DNA from 2 places in the Hydrogenoanaerobacterium saccharovorans genome. Region 2 is predicted to be linked to the other one. Evidence: predicted binding sites of a transcription regulator. Region 2 holds the regulator's gene; the other holds the start of a gene.
What was found. Region 2 encodes HrcA, which represses chaperone genes, less so after heat shock. Its sites were predicted from a motif close to TGTTAGCACTCNNNNNNNNNGAGTGCTAACA; they were not measured.
Positions count from the first base shown of each region.

Region 1: the regulator HrcA is predicted to act here: its motif matches at 2,986-3,016, upstream of EDD70_RS13415 (Hsp20/alpha crystallin family protein).

Region 1 is NZ_RKRD01000003.1:242,383-247,380, forward strand. Features, by position in the region: gene EDD70_RS13405 (M28 family peptidase) at 1-1,662, opposite strand, end outside; gene EDD70_RS13410 (hypothetical protein) at 1,822-2,103, opposite strand; gene EDD70_RS13415 (Hsp20/alpha crystallin family protein) at 2,381-2,809, opposite strand; gene EDD70_RS13420 (V-type ATP synthase subunit D) at 3,088-3,750, opposite strand; gene EDD70_RS13425 (V-type ATP synthase subunit B) at 3,763-4,998, opposite strand, start outside.
Region 2 is NZ_RKRD01000002.1:81,165-86,162, forward strand. Features, by position in the region: gene lepB (signal peptidase I) at 1-114, shown strand, start outside; gene hemW (radical SAM family heme chaperone HemW) at 111-1,235, shown strand; gene EDD70_RS14940 (hypothetical protein) at 1,384-1,524, opposite strand; gene EDD70_RS14945 (hypothetical protein) at 1,639-1,803, shown strand; gene EDD70_RS10455 (helix-turn-helix domain-containing protein) at 1,826-2,032, shown strand; gene hrcA (heat-inducible transcriptional repressor HrcA) at 2,180-3,211, shown strand; gene grpE (nucleotide exchange factor GrpE) at 3,283-3,846, shown strand; gene dnaK (molecular chaperone DnaK) at 3,947-4,998, shown strand, end outside.

The sequences.
Region 1 (4,998 bases), on a different contig from region 2:
CGGATGCTGATGCGGGAAGATGGGTTCATCGTGCCATGTCAGCCGTACAAAAGCGTCTTCTGCAAACTTAAAAGCTTTCAGTAGGGCAGTATTCAGCGGGCGATACCGCTCGTACAGGGCTTTTGCTGCTGTTTGGTCGCCTTGGTCGAGCGCATGGCTGTATTCGCTGTTAATGTGCCCAACTATTTTGTAAACCGCTTGTGCGTGGGTAATCGCATTGTCAAGGGCACGGGTTAAGCCCTCCGATGCCGCACCGCATCCATTCATTTGGGCAGTATCCATACTGTTGCGCAGCGCTGTAAGCTGTACAGAAAAATCTAAGGGAGCAACTGCACAACGGTCATAGCAAAGCATCAGCATGCCGTACAGGTTGTGGTGAAAATGGTAAGATGGTTCGTCATATGCTTCATCATTATCAAACTGCGAGTGGTAATGCGTTTGCATAAACCCCCCGGCTGCAAAATCGTTTACCAAAGAGGGGATGCCTGAAATAGCGATAGAAAAATCATCCGACCATGTCAATACGGGGGAGGCAATGCAGATGCCGTCGGGATATGCTCCCTCTACACGCGGTACCGTCTTTGCAAACTCCGTCAAGTAGGTTTCCAGTTCGTACACACAGCGGATCACATCCTGCGAATCGTGTGCACAGGCGGGGAGCTCGAAATTGATGTTGGCGATGACTTTGCCTGCCCATTCAGGATGAATGCGGAACACTTGGTTGTATGCACCAACAGACCAATCGTAGCGCGTGTTTGAAACACCCCACTCTTCTGCAGCCATAGCACAGAAAACCAGCGTTTTTTCGGGTTGGTAGCCGCTGCCAAGCAATGCCTTGGCAATGCCCATCATCAGTGCAACCGCTGCATTGTCGTCCTGAAAGCCGGCAAAGTAAGAATCGTAATGTGCGCTCATTAAAATCATCGAGTCGGGGTCTTTTCCAATAATCTTGCCTACAATATTATAAGATTTTTGATTCAGCTTTACTTTGGATTTTGCATCAAATTTCACGGTTATGCAGTTGTTGTTTGTTGCTAACAGGTTTTTGAGCACCGCAGCATCGGCTTTTGACATGGAAAATGCAGCTGCGTTTGCAGGTCCGCAGATATCCTGCGAGTTGAGCGCGGTGGAATCCACTTGTGCATAACCTTCATCCTGTACGGCAATTACTGCAGCCGCACCCCTTAGGTAAGCCTGATAAGCAGGGTAGTTAATCCACCATTCATCACGCTGGTTAATGTCAATAAGCACGAGTTTGCCTCGCACATCTAGGGGAGCAAGATCGCAATAAGTACCTCGCCCTGCATAAACCAGTGTAAATTGCTGTTCACCTTGGGTATCAAAATTTGTTTGATACCCGCCCAACTCAAAACAACGGCTTAAACCGCTGTTATCGGTAAACGATAGCTTTGCTTTTTCAAATTCCCAACTGTCCAGCGTAAAGCCATCTTTTGTAACCTCTTGCAAACCAATTTTCTGCATTTCATGGTAAAGCATCTCACCGGTGAGAAATTCTGCTTCGCTTCCTGCAGTACGATATCCCAGTGCTTGGTTGGATTTAAATTGTTCCATCTTTTTTGCAAGGGTATACGAGTAATTTATATCAACCTGCTCTAAAAATGAGGACTGAGCCTGAGCAAGTGTTTCAATGCAGTGGTTCACGTTTTTACATCTCTTTTCTGCATGGTTTAACAGTCTAAGTATATCATTTGCGTCAAATGTGTTAAAACACTCTGATAATCTGTGCAGATAATCAATTTGTATAATAATAAAAAAAGGCATCTGCTATGCAGATGCCTTTTTTGTAAGTAGATGACTGAATTATTTTGCAGCCTCAGAGGAAGCAGCAGGAGCAGATTCAGAAGCAGCAGGTGCAGCCTCAGAAGCGGACTCGGAAGCAGCCTCAGACTCAGATGCAGCTTCAGACTCGGAAGCCTCTTCAGCAGGAGCAGAAGTTTCTTCTTCGCTCTCAGCAGGTGCAGCCTCGGAAACGCTGGTCTCCTCAGAAGGAGCTGCAGACTCGCTGCTGCTAGCGCCGCCGCCGCAAGCTGCCAAAGATACTACCATTGCTGTAGCCATCAAAAATACAAGGATTTTTTTCATATTCATTCATTCTCTTTCTTTTTTGGTTTCTTGTCCTAAAGGACTATATATTATTGTGATAAAGTTAATTAGATAACTCCGTCACAACTAACAGTTATAGTATCATTTATTTGTGAATAATCTATAAACAAACTGCAAAAAAGCATAAGATTGTACAATCTATGTAAAATTTGTGCACATAAAAACTAGAAACAGTGTAATTTTAAACGCCACCTGTTATGAACAAATGGCGTTTAAAATTATATGCATTTCTGCACTAGATTGTGGAATTATCGCATTAACGCAGCTCGATTTGTCGGGTAGCAGGAGCCTTGGATGTTGCTTTGGGCAGATTCATTTCAAGAACGCCGTTTTTATATTCAGCGGTAATTTCATCGGTTTTAATACCTGCTACATCAAAGCTTCTGCTGAACGACCCGTAACGGCGTTCTCTGCGTACAAAGTTACCTTTGTTGTCTTTTTCTTCGTTTTCTTCTTTGTGCTCGGCATGAATGGTGATCATATCCCCGTTCAGATCAATATGAATGTCTTCTTTTGCAAATCCGGGCAGTTCAGCCTGTAATACGTATTTATCGCCTTGGTCTAAGATATCGGTATTAAATGCACCCATACTGCCTAAAATATCGCCAAAAAAGGTCTTTTCAAAATTATCAAAATAGTTGGACAGACTTCTCTGTCTGCGGTCAAAAGGTGTTAAATCAAACATAAAAAAGCCTCCAATCAAAATAATATAATGATGTAATGTTATGAAAGTAAACTATGCAGCTACATTTTAATCACCTACTTTGCTTAATATAGAGTGTATAATTGTTTTTCTTTTATGGCTTTATTATAACCTTGGTTTGTTACAAAAAGAGCACGGAATTATGAAAATACTGTAAATTTTAGCACTCTTACATAACGAGTGCTAAAAATAACAAAATAAAAAATAGAGCCACCCGTAATACGAATGGCTCTTTCAATAAATAGAGTTTGATAATTACTTTAAGAATTGCGCTGCGAATAATGGTGTGCCTGTTCAAGCATCATATCTTTTACTTTCATCAGGCGAATTTGCGTACTGCGTTCGTTTTCATCCAGTTTCATGGTGATGTACTTGATGTTTTCTTGCATCTCGGGAATCATCACATGTTCCAATGCATTAACACGGCGGCGTGTTTTTTCAATCTCTGCAGCCATCAACTGGCAAGATTTTTCGCATTCTGCAAGGCGCAGCATATCAGGCAAAATATCGGCAAGGCTTTTTACAGCACCGTCTAAATCGCTTGAGGTAAACGCAAAGCCGTAAGAGTAAATATCGTTTGCATCAGAGGTTCTGGTTTTATATTCGAACACAGGGATTTCGACGCTCATCACGTTTCTTGCCTCGGTTTCCAAATAAACCTCCTGCTTTGGTGCCATTAATGCAACGTTCAGCACCTCGTTAGACATACCTGCACGGGCAAGTACAAAGTTTTTGTTGGCGGAGGCAATGCCCTGCTCTACGCGCTCACGCAGCGCTTTGTTCTCACGCACCAAGTCTAAAAACTGCCGCATCAGCTCGTCGCGCTTATCTTTTAGCAGCTTATGCCCGCGCGTTGCGGTTATCAGCTTTTTCTTTAGGCGCGTAAGCTCCATACGTGTTGGGTTTACATGAGTTGCAGCCAAGGGTATCCCTCCTTATTTGCCGTAGTATTCATCGAGGTATTCATCCTTGATACGTTTTAGCTCACTGCGTGGCAGGATGCTCAGCAGTTTCCACCCGAGTGTAAGAGTTTCTTCAATATCGCGGTTGGTGTGGTAGCCCTGCGATACATATTCCTGCTCAAAAGCATCGGCAAACTGTGCATACAGCTTGTCAATATCGGTAAGGGCCGCCTCGCCAAGGATGACCATGAGCTCTTTCGCCTCTTTACCGCGCGCATACGCAGCAAACAACTGGTTCATGGTATTGGCGTGGTCTGCTCTGGTTTTACCTGCGCCGATGCCCTTATCTTTAAGACGAGACAGAGACGGCAGCACATCGATAGGAGGTGTTACACCCTTGCGGTACAGTTCACGGCTGAGTATAATCTGCCCCTCGGTGATGTAGCCGGTAAGGTCGGGGATAGGATGAGTCTTATCGTCTTCGGGCATGGTCAAAATAGGAATCATGGTGATAGAGCCGCTTTTTCCTTTCTGACGGCCTGCTCTTTCGTACAGCGATGCAAGGTCGGTGTACATATAACCGGGATAACCGCGGCGGCCGGGCACCTCTTTACGCGCAGCAGAAACCTCACGCAATGCATCGGCATAGTTCGTGATATCGGTTAAGATGACGAGTACGTGCATATCCTTTTCAAAGGCAAGATACTCTGCAGCGGTAAGCGCCATACGCGGGGTAGCAATACGCTCAACGGCAGGGTCGTTTGCAAGGTTGATGAACAGCACGGTACGGTCAATTGCGCCCGTTTCACGGAAGCTCTCGATAAAGAAGTTTGCCTCTTCAAACGTGATACCCATAGCGGCAAATACTACCGCAAAAGGTTCACTGGTACCGCGTACCTTTGCCTGACGTGCAATCTGTGCGGCAAGGTTTGCATGCGGCAGACCGGATGCAGAGAAAATCGGCAGTTTCTGCCCGCGAACCAGGGTGTTCAACCCGTCGATAGCCGAAACACCGGTTTGAATAAACTCCTGCGGATAGTTACGTGCAGCAGGGTTCATCGGCAAGCCGTTGATGTCCATACGTTTATCGGGCAGGATTTCAGGGCCGTTATCAATCGGTCTGCCCAAGCCATCAAATACACGGCTGAGCATATCTTCCGACACACCCAGCTCCATGCTGCGGCCAAGAAAGCGCACTTTGCTGTTGGATAGGTTGATACCGGTAGAAGTTTCGAACAGCTGTACCATCGCGTTGCTGCCGTCGATTTC
Region 2 (4,998 bases):
AGCGGCTCGCTGGATGCACGTTATTGGGATGAACCCTATATCTCTGCAGATAAAATTATGGGCAAAGCGCGCTTTACCATTTGGCCGTTTAAAAACTTCGGTCCGCTCAAATGATGGAAAAGGTTTCAAAGAAAATCGGGCTCTATATCCATGTTCCGTTTTGTGTAAGCAAATGCCCTTATTGCGATTTTTATTCGCTCAAAGCGGATGACGATACAATGGACGCGTACACATCCGCTGTGTGTACCTGCATCGACCGTATGTCAGCCCGTTACCCCTACCCTGCCGATACGCTGTATTTCGGCGGAGGAACGCCTGTTTTATTAGGTGCGTCACGTCTTGCAAACATCTTAAACCACGCCAATGCAGGCTTTGGGCTGCATAACGCCGAAATTACTTTAGAGGCAAACCCCCATTCCACTCTGCTGCAAACGCTTGCCGATTTGCATAAAGCAGGCGTAAACCGCCTTTCAATGGGTCTGCAAAGTGCGGTGCCGGAGGAGCTGGCGTTTTTGGGCAGGGGGCATACCCCTGACGAGGCAAGGCGCGCGGTGGAGGATGCCCGTACTGCGGGTTTTGATAACATCAGCCTAGATATTATGATGGGCATTCCGCGCCAGACAGCACATTCGGTGGAGCGCTCGATCGACTTTTGCGCTGACCTCGGCATTGAGCATATTTCGTCGTATCTGCTCAAAGTAGAAGAGGGTACGCCGTTTTACGCAAACAATATTCTTTCCATCTGCCCCGACAGCGACGAGCAGGCAGAAATTTACCTGCACGCGGTAGAATACCTTGCAAACAAGGGCTACAGCCAATATGAAATTTCGAATTTTGCACGAGATGAAAAAACAAGCCGACACAATTTAAAATACTGGAATTGTGAGGAGTACATCGGCATAGGCCCCAGTGCCCACAGCTTTATTGACGGCGAGCGCCGCTACTACGAGCGTGATTTGCAGGGCTTTGTTGCCAGTAACGGCGAACAAGGTTGGAAGTTTGATGCCATCGGCGGTGACTTTGAGGAATACGCTATGCTCAAGTTGCGCTTGACCAGCGGATTGCACTTTGATGATATACAACAACGATATCCCACTGTGGACACGGCCGCAATGATAAAAAAGGCGAAACCGATGAGAAAAGCGGGGTTACTCCATCTTACAGATAAGGGAATTGCCCTTACACCGCAGGGCTTTTTGCTTTCCAATTCCGTAATTGCAGAGTTGATACTATAAAGAACGCTTCGGCGTTCTTTTTTCTTTGCAGATTTGTATGCGGTCAAATAGGCAGATGCACCCCGCATAATAGATGCACTGATGTGGAACAATGCATTTTGTATGGCGAAACGCCCTTACAATAATATAAACAAAAAAGAGGACGGTTTTATCCGTCCTCTTTTTCTTCGGTCTGCTCACTGGTGCCAACATAAATTTCTTCTGTAACCTGCTGTGCTGCCTGTAATTGTTCAATTACATTGGTTATCTTGTTAAACAGCACGTTGTACATTTTTTCGTAGTTTGGCATATACTATCACCTCAATTCGAATATTGTATACATAATACTATATAATATATTGCAATGCAATATAAGGTTTGAAATTGTAATACATTGTAATATATAGTAGAGATGGTGATAAAGATGGGAATTGAAAAAAAGAACTTTACATTTCGTTTAAACGAAGAACTTGTAGATAAGTTAAGACTTTGTGCAAAAAATGAAAACAGAAACCTTTCTAATATGGTTGAGACGATTCTTATAAACTATATAGAACAAAAATTTCCTGACGATAATGGAAAGAACTAATAATTATGATTATGCACACAGAATGCGAGCTTTGCGTGAAGATAAAGATCTAAAGCAAATACAAATTGCAGAGTTGCTCCATGTTGGTCAAAAAACCTACTCTGATTATGAGACACGCAAAATACGTATTCCTTTAGAAAGCATGATAAAATTAGCAAAGTTCTATAACGTAGATTTAAATTATATCTGCGGAATCAGCAGCGAAAAAAGAAACTACCCCTTAGAATAATAATTGGATTAGCAGTCAGATGAATGACTGCTATTTTTTTGTAAATAATTTATGAAGTCGCTTGACAAAAGCAGATTTCCGTGTAAAATAATAGTTGTTAGCACTCGAAAGATAAGAGTGCTAAAACCAATTCAGAGGTGATAAGCTGTGGAGATTGACCAAAGAAAATTGAAGATACTTGCAGCTATCGTCGAGAACTACATTCGTACCGGCGAACCAATCGGCAGCAAAACATTGGCGCAGATGCTTGAATTTCAGGTATCTCCCGCCACCATCCGCAACGAGATGTCTGCGCTGTTCGATATGGGGCTGCTTGAACAGCCGCATACTTCTGCGGGCAGAGTCCCTTCGCACCTTGGCTACAGGGTGTATATCAATCAGCTAATGCACTGTAAGCCCCTGACAGAAGAAGAGCGTGACGAAATTGATGCACTGTTTAATGTAAAAGACCCTGACCCCGACCGCTTGCTAGAGGATGCAGCCAATGCGTTGGCGCATTTTACCAACTGTGCTACCATCTCCACTACCATTACACCCAAGCATGTCACCGTACGCCGTATCGAGATTGTGCCTGTAGACCGCCGTACCGTGGTTATGTTGGTGGTGGCGTCCAACGGCGTGATTAAAAATAAGGTGTCGCGCGTAGACTATAATTTGAACCGCGAAATCATCGAGTTCTTTAACAAGTTTGCAAACAACCGTTTTGGCGGGCGCTCGATGGACGAAATTTCTACGATGTATGTCAGTTCGGTAGCGGTTGCGCTGGGCGAATACTCCCGTGTGTTTACCCCGCTGCTGGCAGGTATTTACGAGCTTTGCAAGGCGATTAATGACGGCCAGTATTTTGCAAGCGGCGAAACAAATCTTCTAGGCTATAAAGAATTTGACGCTGTGGCACACGATTTACTTACTACCATAGGCGACCGTGATAAAATTACCGAGATACTCCCCTTTCAAAAAGAGGGTGTTCAGATTTCGATCGGTAAAGAAAACCCGATTTCGGAGCTCACCGATTCTTCGGTGGTGGTTGCTACCTACAAAATAGGCAAAGACAGCTGTGGTGCAATTGGTGTGGTCGGCCCTGTTCGGCTGAACTATCAAAAGTTAATACCGCATCTGGAATACTTTGCGAAGACATTAGGAAAACTGTTATCAGATACCCTTGAAAACGAAGATTAATGGCATAAAAACAGCGGGGCATCCCGCTGAATACCAAAAGCGGAAACCCGCTGCTGAGAGGAGACAAAAAAGTGTCTGCAAAAAAAGCAAAAGAAACTGCACCGCAGGCTGAAGAGGTTCAGGCGGACGAAGTAAAAACAGAGGCAGTTAACACAGAAGAAGCTGTTGCGGAAGAAACTGCTGCTCAACAAGAAGTAAGTGAGGTTGATTTGCTGAAAACGCAGCTGGAAGAAATGAGCGACAAGCTGATGCGAACCCTTGCCGAGTACGACAACTACCGCAAACGTTCGCAAAAAGAACGCCTTGAGATTTACCCCGAGGCGGTTGCACAAACGGTAACCAAATTTTTACCGATATTGGATAACTTCGACCGCGCTATGGAAAGCGAATGCGCCGATGCAGAGTTTAAAAAAGGCGTAGAAATGATACTGACATCATTTAAAGAATGCCTGAAAGCGCTGAATGTAGAAGAAATTGAGGCGGAAGGCAAAGAGTTCGACCCCAACCTGCACAATGCCGTAATGCATATCGAGAGTGAAACCCTCGGTGAAAACATAATTGCGGCAGTATTCCAAAAAGGCTATAAAATTGGCGACAAGGTATTGCGCCACGCCATGGTTCAGGTAGCCAACTAACAAAGAGCTTTGCTCATAAGTATAAATAATTACGAAACACCGGCGGTGTATACCGCATTAAAACTTGGGCGCACAGCGCCGACTATTGGAGGAATCATTTATGGGAAAAATCATTGGCATTGACTTAGGTACAACAAACTCTTGCGTAGCCGTTATGGAAGGCGGCGAGGCGGTTGTTATTGCAAACGCCGAGGGCGCACGCACCACGCCGTCTGTAGTGGCATTTGCAAAAACCGGCGAAAGAATGATTGGTCAGGTTGCAAAACGTCAGGCTGTTACCAACCACGAGCGCACCATCAGTTCGATTAAAAGACATATGGGCTCCGACTACAAAGTACACATCGACGATAAAACTTACACCCCGCAAGAAATTTCTGCAATGATTCTGCAAAAATTAAAGGCAGATGCAGAGGCTTATCTGGGCGAAAAGGTAACCGAGGCAGTTATCACTGTTCCCGCATACTTTACCGATGCGCAGAGACAGGCAACCAAAGACGCAGGCAAAATTGCAGGCCTTGATGTAAAACGTATCATCAACGAGCCTACCGCTGCGGCACTGGCTTACGGTGTAGATAAAGAAAATGATCAAAAAATAATGGTATACGACCTTGGCGGCGGTACTTTCGACGTTTCCATCATCGAGATGGGCGACGGTGTACAAGAGGTTCTTGCTACCGCAGGCAACAACAAGCTGGGCGGTGACGACTTTGACGAGCGCGTGATCAACTACCTTGCTTCCGAATTCAAAAAAGATACCGGCATTGACCTTTCGAGCGATAAAATGGCAATGCAGAGACTGAAAGAAGCGGCAGAAAAAGCAAAAATTGAGCTTTCGGGTATGACCACCGCAAGCATCAACCTGCCGTTTATCACCGCAGATGCAACCGGTCCCAAACATCTTGATATCACTCTCACCAGGGCAAAATTCAACGAGCTTACCGCAGACCTTGTTGAGAAAACCATGGGCCCTGTTCGTCAGGCTCTGTCCGATAGCGGCTTGCAGCCTTCGCAGTTGGATAAAATCCTGCTGGTCGGCGGTTCTTCCAGAATCCCCGCAGTACAAGATGCAGTAAAAGGCATTACAGGCAAAGAGCCGTTTAAGGGCATCAACCCCGATGAATGCGTTGCAATTGGTGCGGCAATTCAGGGCGG